DNA from 4 places in the Pseudoduganella sp. R-32 genome. Region 2 is predicted to be linked to each of the others. Evidence: predicted binding sites of a transcription regulator. Region 2 holds the regulator's gene; each other region holds the start of a gene.
The links. The regulator sigma-54, encoded in region 2, starts transcription at its own class of promoters, with help from an activator protein. The targets are predictions, from matches to a motif close to TGGCANGNAANCTGCTTT.

Region 1 (3,446 bases), 260 kb from region 2:
CAGGTATTCCGCCAGCCGGTCCCAGGTCGAATCGCCGTTGGCGTGCCTGATGAACTGGCGGGTCTGGGCGGCGGCTTCCGCATCGGCCAGGGCCATGGTCATGTCCATGCGGGTCCTGCCATCGACCTCGGCGAACAGCACCGTGACGCGGAACAGCGGCGGCGTGTCGTCCGTGGCGCCGTGGTCGTAGACCAGCTTGTGCAGCGGCTCCACCACATGGTAGGTGGTCTTGTTCGGGAAATCGGTACCGTCCGGGCCGTGCATGGTGTAGCGCCACGTGCCGCCGACGCGCAAGTCCTTGCTGTGCGTGGTCAGCGTAAAGCCGCGCGGCCCCCACCATTGCGCGACCTGGGCCGGATCGGTCCACGCATCCCATACCGCCTGCACCGGCGCGTCATAGGTGCGGATAATGCGAATCTCATTCGGGGCGCTGAATTCAGCCATTTTCGTCTCCTTTAGGTGGGTTTTTTGCGGTAACGGTTTTCAGGTAGGCATCGAGGCGGTCGAAACTCTCTTCCCAGAACACGCGGTATGGCTCCATCCAGTCGGCGGCATCCTTCAGGCCATCGCCATTGATTTTGCAGGAGCGCCACTGCGCCTTGCGCGTCTTGGTAATGAGGCCGGCTTTTTCCAGTACCTGCAAATGCTTGGTAATGGCGGGCAAGCTCATCTCGTCCAGGAAGGGCTGGGCCAGGTCGGAAACGTTGGCCTCACCCTGCGACAGCCGCGCCAGCATGGCACGCCGTGTCGGGTCTGCCAGGGCAGAAAAAGTTTGGCTGAGCGCGTCTTGCATCGAATTTCACCAATCATTTAATTAACCGATTGGTTTAATATAAGTCGGAGAACGGGCGCCGTCAAGAAAGAAAAACGCCGATCGCGAGGATCGGCGTTTTCAAGGAGCGTTCAGCTTACTTGCGAGGCTTGCGGCGCGAAACGGCGATTCCCGCCAAGCCCAGGGATAGCAGCAGCATGCTGGCTGGCTCTGGCACGTCATTCGGTGTCGTGGTGTTGGTGAAGGAGAAGCTCAGGTCATTGAACTCGAACGGACCGTTGTCCAAGTCTTCGAAGCTCACCAGCGTGGTGTTGGGAAGCCAGTTGCCCTGGACGCGCGCATGCAGCGCGCCGTCAGGATTGCGGCTGGCCAGGCCCGTGAAAAAATCCGTGTTGGTATTGTTGACGTGCAAACGGAAGACGAGTTCGCTACCCGTGGCAAAGCTGCCCAGGTTCACAGTCGCGCCAACGGCGGAGCCGTGATTGTTGAACAGGAAAATGTCATTGCCGGCGATGCCGTCGTCGGTAAAGAGGTAGAGGTCGTTGCTGTAAGAAGCGGAATTGCCTTCGTACCGTGCAATGATGTTGGCAGTATTGCCGACCAGCACAGGATTTCCCTCGTTACCGGAAGCTGCAATCGGGAAGGCAAAGGCGGAAAGTGGGGCAATCAGTGCGATGGCAGCCAGGAGCTGGCGAACAGGTTTCATATTGAGTCCAAAAAGTTAAAAAAGACTCAACAGGCTTAGCACATATCATGCCATAACAACAACGTTACCGTTTTCACTTGTAGTTACAAGCGGTCACGATTTGTTTTACTCATCAAATTCGTTGCTTTACAGTTAATGTGTAAAGTATTCCGACATCTTCGCCCACGCTCGCAGACCGGGGCGATCCGCGAGTGATGGGCGAATGCCGATTCACATCAGAAGTAGTAGTTGCCCGAAATGCCAACGTGGTTGGCTTTCACTTCAACTTTGTTGTAGCGGTTCTTGACTTCAAATTTCTCATTCACGTAACGCAGTTTGATGCTGATGTGCGGCGTGAACAGGTACTCCCCTTCCACCACGGCGCTCAGGGTGTTGTCGAACTTCACGTCCTCGATTTCGGCCGCGCCGCTGCCGCTCAGCTTGGCGCCCGTGACGTAGCGCAGGCCGGTGCCAATCTTCCATTGCGGGTCGATATGGTAGAAAGCCAGGGCTTCGATCGGGAAGCGGTTGAAGTGCAGGTCGCCGTTGCGCGCAGACTGGTTATCCACGTGGAAGTTGACGCTGGTTTGCGCCGAAAACTGCTCATTGATGCGGAAGTCCAGGCCGCCGGTGAAATAGACGCCGGAGCCGGCACGGATGCTGGCGGTATCGCCATTGGTGTACTCGGCAGTGGCCAGTTTGTCGCCGCCAGCGCTGGCGCCGAGGCCGACGAAGGGACGCACGGTTTGAGCCGGGGCAGCAGCGTCCTGGGCGTAGGAGGAGGAGGCGATTGCCAGTGCGGCGAGGGCGAATACAGCTTGTTTCATGCTAAAGATCTCTTGTTTTGAAAGTGTGGGAAAAGGCATTACCCAGGGGTACTGAGGTAGCTTGCCATCCGGCATATCGGTCATATTATTTGCCGGGAGGAAAGTAAGCGCGAGATAGTATCATGTTGATACCTTTGGAAAATGCGCTAATTCTCACAAAGTCAAAAGGCGGGCGCACAAAACGAAAACGCCGACCACTAGGGTCGGCGTTTTCACTTTTTATTCTTGGTGGCCCGGGGCGGAATCGAACCACCGACACAAGGATTTTCAGTCCTCTGCTCTACCAACTGAGCTACCAGGCCAAGAGGCAGCATTATAGCAGGGAATCCTTGGTTTGCAATAGCCTTTTTCCATTGAGGGAAAGCTATAATGCGCGGATGAACAAGCCCACGCATCACCATGTGCAGACCGCGGTCTGCATCGTCGGCAATGGCGCCATAGCCAAGACGGCAGCCCTTGCGTTTGCCCAGTCCGGATTGAGCGTAACTGTGCTTGGCCCACCCCCGGCGCCGATGCGCCCGGACGAGGCGAGCTGGGACGTCCGCGTGTTCGCCCTCAACCATACTGCCCACCGCCTGCTCGATTCGCTGAAAGTATGGGGAGCGATGGATCAGTCGCGCATCGCCCCGGTCGACGCCATGCTGGTCAATGGCGACGGCAGCAAGGCCGGCGCGCTGAACTTCGATGCCTACGGCGCCCACACCGGCACCCTGTGCTGGATCGTGGAAGACCGCAACCTGAACCAGGCCCTGGATGCAGCGCTGCGTTTCGCGCAGAACGTGCATTTCGTGCAAGGCAAGGCCGTCGCGCTGAAGCATGACGAGCAGGGCGCCGTGATCACCCTGGACGATGGTTCCCACCTTGGCGCTTCGCTGGTGGTTGGCGCCGACGGCGCCCAGTCCTGGGTGCGCGGCCAGTGCGATATCGGCCTGGATTACCGTCCTTATAACCAGAGCGGCGTGGTGTCCAACTTTGCCTGCGAATTGCCGCATCACGGTGTCGCACACCAGTGGTTCACCGGCGAGCAGGGCATTGTCGCCTTGCTGCCGCTGCCGGGCAGGCAGGTCTCGCTGGTATGGTCGGCGCCGGACATGCTGGCCGATTCCCTGTGCCGCGAAGGTGCTACAGCGCTGGCCGAAAGGCTGGCTGCTTTTGCGCAAGA
Region 2 (3,446 bases):
CAGCGTGCGCAATTCGGCCAGCGGGGAGAGCAAGCCCGGCGGCGGTCGCGGCACCATGGTGATCCAGCCGACCCGTACCGAACCCCCAGCGACGCCGACGGAGAAGAAGTAAGCATGCAAGCAAATAACTGCGCCAGCACGCTGGTCGTGCGCGGCCTCCAGAAAACCTATGGCAAGCGACAGGTGGTGCACGACGTTTCGCTGCAAGTCGATTGCGGTGAAGTGGTCGGCCTGCTCGGTCCCAACGGTGCCGGCAAGACTACCTCTTTCTACATGATCGTCGGCCTGGTGGCTTCCGATGCAGGCACCATCGATATCGGCGGCACCGACGTGTCGAGCCTGCCGATCCACAAGCGCGCCACGCTGGGCCTGTCCTACCTGCCGCAGGAAGCTTCGGTGTTCCGCAAGCTGACGGTGGAAGAAAACATTCGTGCCGTACTGGAACTGCAGAAGGTGGACGGCAAGCCTCTGCCCAAGGCGGAAATCAAGCAGCGCCTGGAATCGCTGCTGGCCGACTTGCAAATCGAGAAGCTGCGCGAGAACCCGGCCCTGTCGCTGTCGGGTGGCGAGCGCCGCCGCGTGGAAATTGCGCGCGCCCTGGCCACCAACCCGCGCTTCGTGTTGCTCGACGAACCGTTTGCCGGCGTGGATCCGATCGCCGTGATCGAAATCCAACGTATTGTGCGTTTCCTGAAGGAGCGCAATATCGGTGTGCTGATCACCGACCATAATGTGCGTGAGACCCTCGGCATTTGCGACCGCGCCTACATCATCAACCAGGGCGCCGTGCTGGCCTCGGGCCGCCCGGACGACATCATTGCCAACGAATCCGTTCGCCGCGTCTACCTCGGCGAACACTTCCGCATGTAAACGAAGGCCATGAAACAAACACTGCAACTGCGAACCTCGCAACACCTGGCGCTGACGCCGCAGCTGCAACAATCCATCCGCCTGCTGCAGCTGTCCACGCTGGAGCTGCACCAGGAGTTGGAACAGCTGCTTGGCGACAATCCCATGCTGGAGCGCCTTGACGACCCGCTCGACCACTCGGTACGGCTGCTGGCCGATGGCGCCATCAGCCAGGGCAACGGCAATGGCACCGAAGCTCCCGCCACGCCTTCGGCTGAAGGCCCGCAAGGCGAGGGCGGCGAAGCCCCGGCCGCTGCCGGCGAAAGCGATACCTATGAAGGCGGCGACCATGAAGCCGGCAACGGCAGCGACGACGCCGACTGGAGCGCCAGCGCCGGCAGCAAATCCGCCGACGACGAAGACAGCCGCCCGCAACTGGAAGCTTCCGGCTGCACGCTGCGCGAACACCTGCTCGAGCAGATGCGCGTCACCGTGCAGGAGCCGCGCGACCGCGCGCTGATGGAACTGATCATCGATGCGCTGGACGAGAACGGCTACCTGGAAGAGCCGCTGGAAGAAATCCACGAGCGCCTGCCGCCCGAGCTGGAAATCGAACTGGACGACCTGCGCTGCAGCCTGGTGCTGCTGCAAAGCTTCGATCCGCCCGGCGTCGCCGCACGCAATGCCTCCGAATGCCTGGCGCTGCAGATCAGGCGCATGCCCGGCGTGCCGCTGGTGACGCGCCGCATGGCGCTGACCATCGTCGAGAAGCACCTGACCTGGTTCGCCCAGCGCGAGTTCACCAAGCTGAAGAAAGCGCTCGACTGCGACGATGAAGACTTGCGCGAAGCACAGTGCGTGATCCGCCAGTGCAACCCGCATCCGGGCGCCGAATTTGCGTCAGGCGAGTCAGACTACGTGGTGCCGGACGTGATCGTGAAAAAGGGCCGCGGCGGCTGGATCGTCACCCTGAACAACGACGTGGTGCCGCGCCTGCGCGTGAACGCGCTGTATGCCAACCTGCTCAAGCAAGGCAAGAGCGAGTCGCAGATGAATGGCCAGCTGCAGGAGGCCAAGTGGTTGATCAAGAATATGCGCCAGCGCTTCGACACGATCCTGCGCGTCGCGGAAGCGATAGTAGAAAGACAAAAGAACTTTTTCAGTCATGGCGCAGTGGCCATGAGACCCCTTGTGTTGCGTGAAATTGCTGATACACTGGGACTACACGAGAGCACTATTTCTCGCGTAACAACTCAAAAATATATGCTCACCCCGCATGGCATGTTTGAGTTGAAATATTTCTTTGGTAGCCACGTCGCGACCGAAGCCGGGGGGGAGGCTTCCTCGACTGCGATACGGGCACTGATCGTGCAATTGACAGGAGCAGAAGACCCGAAAAATCCTTTATCCGACAGTAAGATTGCGGACATGCTGGGTGAACAAGGCATGGTGATTGCGCGACGGACTGTTGCCAAATATCGAGAAGCGTTGAAGATCCCTCCAGTTAGCCTCCGCAAATCGTTGTAGTGCAGTGCATGGGTTCCTCTGTGCGTTTCGGCGTGCACGAACTCGAGAGCGACATCATCTTTAGGAGTGTGTATGAATCTCACCATCAGTGGACATCATGTCGAAGTGACCCCAGCCATTCGCGAGTACGTGCAGAACAAGCTGGAACGAGTCAAGCGCCATTTCGATCAAGTAATCGATATTGCTGTCATCCTGACTGTAGATAACCTCACCGAGAAAGAGAAACGCCAGAAAGCCGAAATCAACCTGCGCATGTCTGGCAAAACTGTTTACGTCGAAAGCCTGTCGCAAGACCTTTACGCCGCCATCGATACCCTGATTGATAAACTGGATCGCCAGGTCATGAAATACAAGGACCGTGTGCAGAACCACAGTCATGCGGCCATCAAGCATTTCCCGGATACGTATGAGGCACCACCCACCGCCATGTAAAGGACTGGCCGTGCAGCACACCAAAGGGCGCAATTGGCGCCCTTTTTTGCGACCAGTGTGCGTTAGAATATTTGCATGAGCGAACACGTACACACCCAACTCTCCAACGGTACCGGCTTCATCACGCTGGACCGCCCCAAGACCCTCAATTCACTGTCCCTCGACATGGTGCGCGCGATGACGCAGGCGCTGCTGGCATGGCGCGACGATGCGTCGGTGGCGGCGGTCGTGGTGCGCAGCAGCAGCGAACGCGCGCTGTGCGCAGGCGGCGATATCCGCTTCTTCCACGACGTCGGCCGCGGCAATACGCAAGGCGGCAGCGCGCTGCTGGAGGACTTCTTCACCGAAGAATATGCGCTGAACCATTTAATCCATTTCTACCCCAAGCCTTATGTGGCGCTGATGGATGGCGTGGTGATGGGCGGCGGCATGGGCATCGCGCAGGGCGGGCCGGAGTGCGGCGTGCGCATCGTCACGGGCCGTACCAGGATGGCGATGCCCGAGGTGAACATCGGCCTGTTTCCCGACGTGGGCGGCAGTCACTTCCTGTCGCATGCGCCGGGCCAGCTTGGCATGTGGCTCGGCCTCACCGGGCTGACGGTCGGCGCCGCGGATGCGCTCTACCTCGACCTGGCTGA
Region 3 (3,446 bases), 1.6 Mb from region 2:
GACGGGCAGGGCGGATAGTCAAATTGCTCATGAAGCTTTCTTCAAAGGTTTAAGGTCAACAGGAATGCGGCTGGCCGGCATCGACGGCGCCTTGAGCGCCCAGGCCACGCTGGCGATACACACCACCATGCCCAGGACTTCCATCCAACCCGGCCGGTAATGTTCAAGGCGAATGCTCAGCAAGACGGAAATCACCGGCGTCACTACGCCGATATACACCGCCTTCTGCGTGCCGATGCGGTCGATCAGCGTGAAGTAGCAGGCGAACGCGATCACGGAACCCAGCAGCGACAGGTACAGCAAGCCGCCCCAGTATGAAGCCGTGGCCGGCATGACAAAGGCATCGCCGCGCACCAGCGCCCACAGGGCCACCAGCAGGGTGCCCCACAACATGCCCCAGGCCATGGTCAGCAGCACATTCGATTCATGCTGGCGCACCTTGACCACCAGCGTATTGCCGACCGAGCTCGCAATGGTCGCGCCCAGCGCCAGGGCCAGGCCCAGGATGAAATGCCCCTGGCCGCCCGCCATCACGTCGCGCAGCGACTCGGAAATCGCATGATAGAACAGCAGCACCACGCCCCCGACTGCCGCGCTGCCGGCAGCCCAGGTGCGCCAGGTCAGCGGCGTGCCAAAGGCAATGCGGTTCAGGATCGGATTCCAGAACACCATCAGCGCAAACAGCACCGCCACCAGCGCCGAAACGACGTACTGTTCCGCGTTATAGGTGCCGATATAGCTCAAGCCAAAGCTGCAGCAACCCTGCAGGATGGTCCAGCGCTGCGCCTTCCACGACAGCTTCAGCTTGTCGCCGCGCAGCAGGCACCAGGCGAACAGAACGCTCGAGGCCAGTGCAAAGCGGTAGACGATGGAAACGGCGGGAGCGATGTCGCCCAGTTGCAGGGTAATCGCGAAGAAGGTGGAACCCCAGATAAGGCAGGCGAGAATGAAGAGTATCGATGAAGGCATCCCGCCAGTATAAGTGTTTCTTCGAAGCGGCGCAGTGCGCCGGCCGGCGACGCGCAAGTCCCGGCCATGGCAGCGCCGCCCTGGTTTAGTAGGCGAGATTCAGGCGGCGATACAGCACGCCCAGGACGAACAGGGGCCCGATCAGCAGGAAGCGCAAGTCGTCGAAGAACGACGGTTTCTTGCCCTCGATCTTGTGGCCGATGAACTGGCCGATCCATGCCAGGACGAAGATCAAGCCGCTCAGTGGCAGGACCGCAGCCGGCGGCAGCGCGCTCAGCACCGCCAGCATGAAGCCCGCCATCAGCAGCATGCCGAGCGCGAAATTGCGCGACAACTTGAAGTAATACACCATCGATGCCGCCGCCAGCGCCACCGCCAGCAAGGGGTGAATGGACCAGATCAGTCCCAGCAGGCTGAAGACGATCAGCGGCACGCACACGCAGTGGATCGCTTCATTCGTGGGGTTCAGGTGACTCTCGCTGTACTTCAACAGCAGGGTGACGATGGCGCGCTGCTCGCTCATGGTTGCGGTCTCCAGTGTGGTTGTTTGTTTAGCACTACCGTTCGATTCTACACCTGAGGAATCGGCATTTGGTGTCGGATTTTTTTACACCTCTTGTTTCGCTTTCAACCTAACTTATTGATTGGAAACAAAACATGCACTCTGGCATCAATATTGCTTAATGAGCAGTTCTGTTTATTATTTACCACTATGGAGTAAGACTGATGTCGAAGAAACTGATCGCTGCAGCCCTGATCGCCGCCGCATCCAGCACCAGCGCTTTCGCCGGTGTAATCGCTAGCAACACCACTGCAATTACGACGACTGGCCAAAGCTATACCAGTGCATTCAACCTGAGCGGCCCTGCACAAAGCGACGTCATCCTGTCGATCACCGCCAAGGGCGACTACGGCACCAACTATGCCGGTTTCGACGAATACCTGAACTTCTTCCTCGATAATGTGCAACTGACCCACTGGAGCAGCACCAACGGCGGCCCTTCCAATGTCGTGACCAACGTGGCTGACTACGACTACACCATCACCGGCACCATCGCCCTGACCGCAGCACAGTGGGCGCAGTTTGCAGCCGACAATGTGCTGAATGTGCGCTGGCAAAACACTTCGATGGTGGACTCGTACGCGGTCGGCGGCGCCGACTTCGTGTCCTTCACCGTGGAAGGCCGTAACGCCGCTGCCGACGTCCCTGAGCCGGCTTCGCTGGCACTGTTCGGCCTGGGCCTGGGTGCTTTCGGCCTGGTACGCCGCCGCAAGGCCTGAAGCCTGGAAGCGGGCCCGGCCCGCTTGATAGAATGGCTGGCATGACGAACCTCGACACATGCCAGGATGCGCGCAAGCGCTGCTTTGACCCGGTGGTTGACCATCGCACCCGCTTGCTGGTGCTGGGCAGCCTGCCGGGCGATAAATCGCTGGCGGTGCAGGAGTATTACGGCAATCCTCAGAACAAGTTCTGGGAGCTGGTGGGGCAGGTGATCAACGTCGACCTGCGCGCTATGACCTACCACGCACGACTCGCAACGCTGCGCGAACACGGTATCGGCTTGTGGGACGTCGTCGCCGAAGCACATCGCCGAGGAAGCCTGGATAGCGCAATTCGCAACCGCAACGAGAATGACCTTCTCGGATTGCTCGGACGCTTCCCGACGATCAAAACGATCGCGTTCAACGGCGGCACGGCAGCGAAATTAGGCATCAAAGCGCTTGGTTCCCGAGCTGTTGCGTATCAAATCTTGACTTTGCCCTCGAGTAGCCCGGCCTACACTTTGCCTTACGCAGATAAAGCTAAACTGTGGATAGCATTACAGCCGATAATGAGACGGTTCGATGATTATTAGACGCAGGCCGCAATCGGCCATTACCAGACAGTGCGAGCTTAGGAAGAAACATGACAAGTAGGGGCGAAGTCTACTTCGCGATGTATGGTGGTGATTTCGATCCAGATGAGATCTCGGTCCATGTCGGTCTCTCGGCGACGTCAATTCGGCGAAAAGGGGAACGTCGACCTGAAGTGCCGCTTCCCAGAAACTCATCCTGGGAAGTTTCCGCAGGCCGAGTTGAAAGTGACGTGATTGACGTGTATGAGATGTCGGGCGCGCTTGTGGCTCAGCTGGCACCTTTTTCAGCCAAGATCATTGATGCGAAAACTACGTTCAATTTGCGATGCGTCTTTCAGGTTGTACTCTGGATTGACCAAAATGAAGAGGCTTCGATGCCTGCGATAGGTTTCGAATCGCCGGTCATCAACTTTATCCATGCCGTCGGCGCGGAAATTGATATCGACACTTATCGAAATTAGGCCGTCTCGAGAAGGCCGTCCTCGGCCAGAACCGGACTACCGCAGCAAATTGAATGAATAAATGGAATATGGAATTTTCTGAAAATGTTGAGCACTGGCTTGCGTCCGCGCTCGCTGTAGAAGTCCCTCAAACAGTAGTGGCGTACTCATTTAACCTCTT
Region 4 (3,446 bases), 320 kb from region 2:
GGGCGCGGCGCAAGTTGATCGCTTCGGAGACATGCTTGCTGCCGATCTGCTTCTGCCCGTCCAGGTCGGCCACGGTGCGGGCCACACGCAATACGCGGTGATAGGCGCGGGCCGACCAGTGCAGCTTGTGCATGGCCGCTCGCAGCACAGCCTGGCCGCTGGAATCCGGCTTGCAGAAACGGTCGATTTCCCGTGGCGTCAGTTGCTGGTTGGTTTTGCCCTGGCGGGCGATCTGGCGCTCGAAGGCCGCGTGCACCCGGGCGGCGATGGTTTCTGATAGTTCACCCACTGCGTCCGCTTGCAGGATGTCAGGTGGTACGGGGCCGACTTCGATCTGCATGTCGATGCGGTCAAGCAGGGGCCCCGATACGCGGCTTTGGTAGCGCAGGATCTGGTCGGGAGTGCATTGGCATAGACCGGCAGGGTGACCGAGGTAGCCGCAGGGACAGGGATTCATGGCGGCGATTAGCTGAAAGCGGGCGGGGAAGTCGGCGTGCCGCGTGGCGCGGGCGATCGTGACGCGGCCCGACTCGAGTGGTTCGCGCAGGACTTCCAGCACACGGCGATCGAATTCGGGAAGTTCGTCGAGAAAGAGAACGCCGCAGTGCGCGAGCGAGATTTCGCCCGGCCGGGGCACGCTGCCGCCTCCGACCAGGGCCGCGCCGGACGAGGTATGGTGCGGCGCGCGGAAGGGGCGCACTTTCCAGCCTTCGACGGTGAAGCCGCTGATCAGGGATTGCACGGCGGCGGCTTCCAGCGCTTCGTCGTCGGTCATCAAAGGCAGCAGGCCGGCGAAGCGGGTGGCCAGCATGGTCTTGCCGGCACCGGGCGGGCCGACCAGCAACACCGAGTGGCGCCCGGCAGCAGCCACTTCCATTGCGCGCTTGGCGAAGATCTGTCCCTTAACGTCGGCAAAATCCGGAATCGATGGCGGCAGCGGCAAGGGCTGCGCCACGTGGCGGGGGAGGGCAAAGCTGCCATCTGGATCGAGGCCGAAGTGAGCGCATACCTGCAGCAAGGTGGCGGCAGGGTAGATGCGCGCGCCTGCAACCAGCGCGGCTTCGTCGGCATTGGCGAGAGGAAGAATGAAGCCGCGGCCGGAGCCGCCGGCGGAGCGCTGCATGGCATATGTCATCGCCAGGGCGCCGCGAATCGGGCGCAGTTCTCCGGTCAGCGACAATTCGCCGGCAAATTCGAATTGTTCCAGCGAGGAAGAAGGAATCTGGCCGGAGGCGGCGAGGATGCCGATGGCGATCGGCAAATCAAAACGCCCCGATTCCTTAGGCAGGTCGGCCGGGGCCAGGTTGACGGTGATGCGATGCTGGGGCAGTTCGAAACCGGCGTTCGTGATGGCAGCGCGCACCCGGTCGCGCGATTCCTTTACTTCGGTGTCGGCCAGGCCGACGATCGCGAAGGCGGGCAAGCCGTTTGCCAGGTGGACTTCGACGCTGACTTCCGGCGCCTGCATGCCGGCCAAGGCGCGGCTCTTGATGACTGCGATGCTCATGGTGGCCTCCCGGTCTACGACATCGTAGGCCTCGGGCGCCACCGCCCGTTTGAGCTAGCGCAAGGGGATTACTTGTCGGCCAGCTTGGCTTCCAGTTCGGCCAGGCGCGATTCCATCAGGTCCAGCTTGGCGCGGGCCTTGGCCAGCATCTGGGCCTGGATGTCGAATTCCTCGCGGGTCACCAGGTCAAGCTTGGCGAAACCCTGGGTCATCATCGCCTTGACATTCTTTTCAATATCCTTGGCCGGCGAGTTTTCGATGACCTGGTTGACCTTCTGCTGCAGGTCATTGAAGAAGGCGTTCATGTCCATTTTTTTATTCCTGATGTGTGAGATTTCGCACCACAACGGTGCGGCTTTGGCTTTAAATGGTGCGGAAAGCTGTCTTAACTTCAACTCCTGCACGATTTCTAGCTGGCACGCAATCTGCTAATAAGCAAGAAAGCTATGTTTCAGACTGAATTTTAAACCGCAATAAAAGTTCACTCAAAAGGAAATCGCCATGATTCATAAGAGCAAGAAGCTGGGTCTCACCGCTGCAGTCGCACTCGCAATGGCAACGATGGGAACCGGCCTGGCCCAAGCGGCCGATGCCGCACCCGAGGCGAAGCCTGACAATGAGATCAGCTATAACGCGGCCGTCACCAGCGACTACCGCTACCGTGGTATCTCGCAAACCCGCCTGAAACCGGCGCTGCAAGGCGGCGCCGACTGGGTCAACAACCCGACCGGTTTCTATGCAGGCGCCTGGGCATCCACCATCAAGTGGGTCAAGGACGGCGGCGGTGATGCTTCGGTTGAAGTGGACCTGTACGGCGGCAAGCGCGGCGAAATCGCGCCTGGCGTCAGCTACGACGTGGGCTTCCTGGCTTACGTGTATCCATCCAACGACCTGCATCCGAGCGCCAATACCCGCGAGCTGTATGGCCAGGTCGGCTATGGCCCGGCCACCCTCAAGTACTCGCATTCGCTGAGCAACCTGTTCGGCTTCGCCGACAGCAAGCACAGCACCTACATCGACGCTTCCGTCAACCAGGAAGTGTATGAAGGCATCGTCCTGAACCTGCATGTTGGCCGCCAGAAGGTGAAGAACAGCAGCGCCTTCAGCTACACCGACTGGAAAGTCGGTGCCACCAAGGACTTCGGCGTGGCATCCGTTGCGCTGGCCTATATCAAGACCAACAGCGACGCTTATATCGCGCCGACCAATGGCAAAAACCTGGGCAAGGGCGGCGTGGTGCTGACCGTGTCCAAAACCTTCTAAGAGGCACTCGTATGAAAATGATTACCGCCATTATCAAGCCGTTCAAGCTCGACGAGGTGCGTGAAGCCCTGTCGGCGATCAACGTGCAAGGTATTACGGTGACCGAAGTCAAAGGCTTCGGCCGCCAGAAGGGCCACACCGAGCTGTATCGCGGCGCGGAATATGTGGTCGACTTCCTGCCAAAGACCAAGATCGAGGCTGCCGTTGACGACGCGATCGTCGACCAGGCCATCGAGGCAATCGAGAATGCCGCGCGCACCGGCAAGATCGGCGACGGCAAGATTTTCGTCTCGTCGCTGGAGCAAGTAATCCGTATCCGTACCGGCGAAACCGGCAACGAAGCACTGTAAGGGGAACCGTGATGCACAAGACCATTAAGAAATGGCTGGCGGGGGTGACTGTCCTGTTGGCTTTCAGCGCAGCTCTGCCTGTGCTGGCTCAAGATGCCAAGCCGGCCGAAGCGCCGGCTGCCGCTGCAACCGCTGCAGCACCTGCGGCCGCACCTGGCGTTGCGTCGGCTGATGCTGCCGCTGCCCAGGCAGCCGCTGCTGCGGCCCCAGCCGCCCCGGCTGCTGCGCCAGCCGCGCCGGTAGCGCAAAAGGGCGACACCGCCTGGATGTTCGTGGCGACGCTGCTGGTGATCATGATGACGATCCCCGGCCTGGCCCTGTTCTAT

Region 1: a site for sigma-54 is predicted at 1,514-1,531, ahead of ACN9MU_RS05995 (PEP-CTERM sorting domain-containing protein). Genes of this name have one in related genera too.
Region 3: a site for sigma-54 is predicted at 1,635-1,652, ahead of ACN9MU_RS28805 (PEP-CTERM sorting domain-containing protein). Genes of this name have one in related genera too.
Region 4: a site for sigma-54 is predicted at 1,922-1,939, ahead of ACN9MU_RS06265 (TorF family putative porin). Genes of this name have one in related genera too.

The regions. Positions count from the first base shown of each region.
Region 1 covers NZ_CP183987.1:1,285,125-1,288,570, forward strand. Annotated here, with positions in the region: gene ACN9MU_RS05985 (SRPBCC family protein) at 1-444, opposite strand, end outside; gene ACN9MU_RS05990 (ArsR/SmtB family transcription factor) at 437-793, opposite strand; gene ACN9MU_RS05995 (PEP-CTERM sorting domain-containing protein) at 909-1,478, opposite strand; gene ACN9MU_RS06000 (outer membrane beta-barrel protein) at 1,694-2,284, opposite strand; tRNA gene ACN9MU_RS06005 (tRNA-Phe) at 2,511-2,586, opposite strand; gene ACN9MU_RS06010 (UbiH/UbiF family hydroxylase) at 2,662-3,446, shown strand, end outside.
Region 2 covers NZ_CP183987.1:1,026,443-1,029,888, forward strand. Annotated here, with positions in the region: gene lptA (lipopolysaccharide transport periplasmic protein LptA) at 1-112, shown strand, start outside; gene lptB (LPS export ABC transporter ATP-binding protein) at 115-870, shown strand; gene ACN9MU_RS04805 (RNA polymerase factor sigma-54) at 880-2,376, shown strand; gene hpf (ribosome hibernation-promoting factor, HPF/YfiA family) at 2,449-2,808, shown strand; gene ACN9MU_RS04815 (enoyl-CoA hydratase/isomerase family protein) at 2,884-3,446, shown strand, end outside.
Region 3 covers NZ_CP183987.1:6,278,186-6,281,631, reverse strand. Annotated here, with positions in the region: gene ACN9MU_RS28820 (GNAT family N-acetyltransferase) at 1-31, opposite strand, end outside; gene ACN9MU_RS28815 (DMT family transporter) at 28-969, opposite strand; gene ACN9MU_RS28810 (DUF962 domain-containing protein) at 1,055-1,492, opposite strand; gene ACN9MU_RS28805 (PEP-CTERM sorting domain-containing protein) at 1,696-2,250, shown strand; gene ACN9MU_RS28800 (DNA-deoxyinosine glycosylase) at 2,292-2,825, shown strand; gene ACN9MU_RS28795 (DUF4279 domain-containing protein) at 2,876-3,286, shown strand; gene ACN9MU_RS28790 (hypothetical protein) at 3,340-3,446, shown strand, end outside.
Region 4 covers NZ_CP183987.1:1,343,944-1,347,389, forward strand. Annotated here, with positions in the region: gene ACN9MU_RS06255 (YifB family Mg chelatase-like AAA ATPase) at 1-1,507, opposite strand, end outside; gene ACN9MU_RS06260 (accessory factor UbiK family protein) at 1,576-1,818, opposite strand; gene ACN9MU_RS06265 (TorF family putative porin) at 2,009-2,770, shown strand; gene ACN9MU_RS06270 (P-II family nitrogen regulator) at 2,782-3,120, shown strand; gene ACN9MU_RS06275 (ammonium transporter) at 3,132-3,446, shown strand, end outside.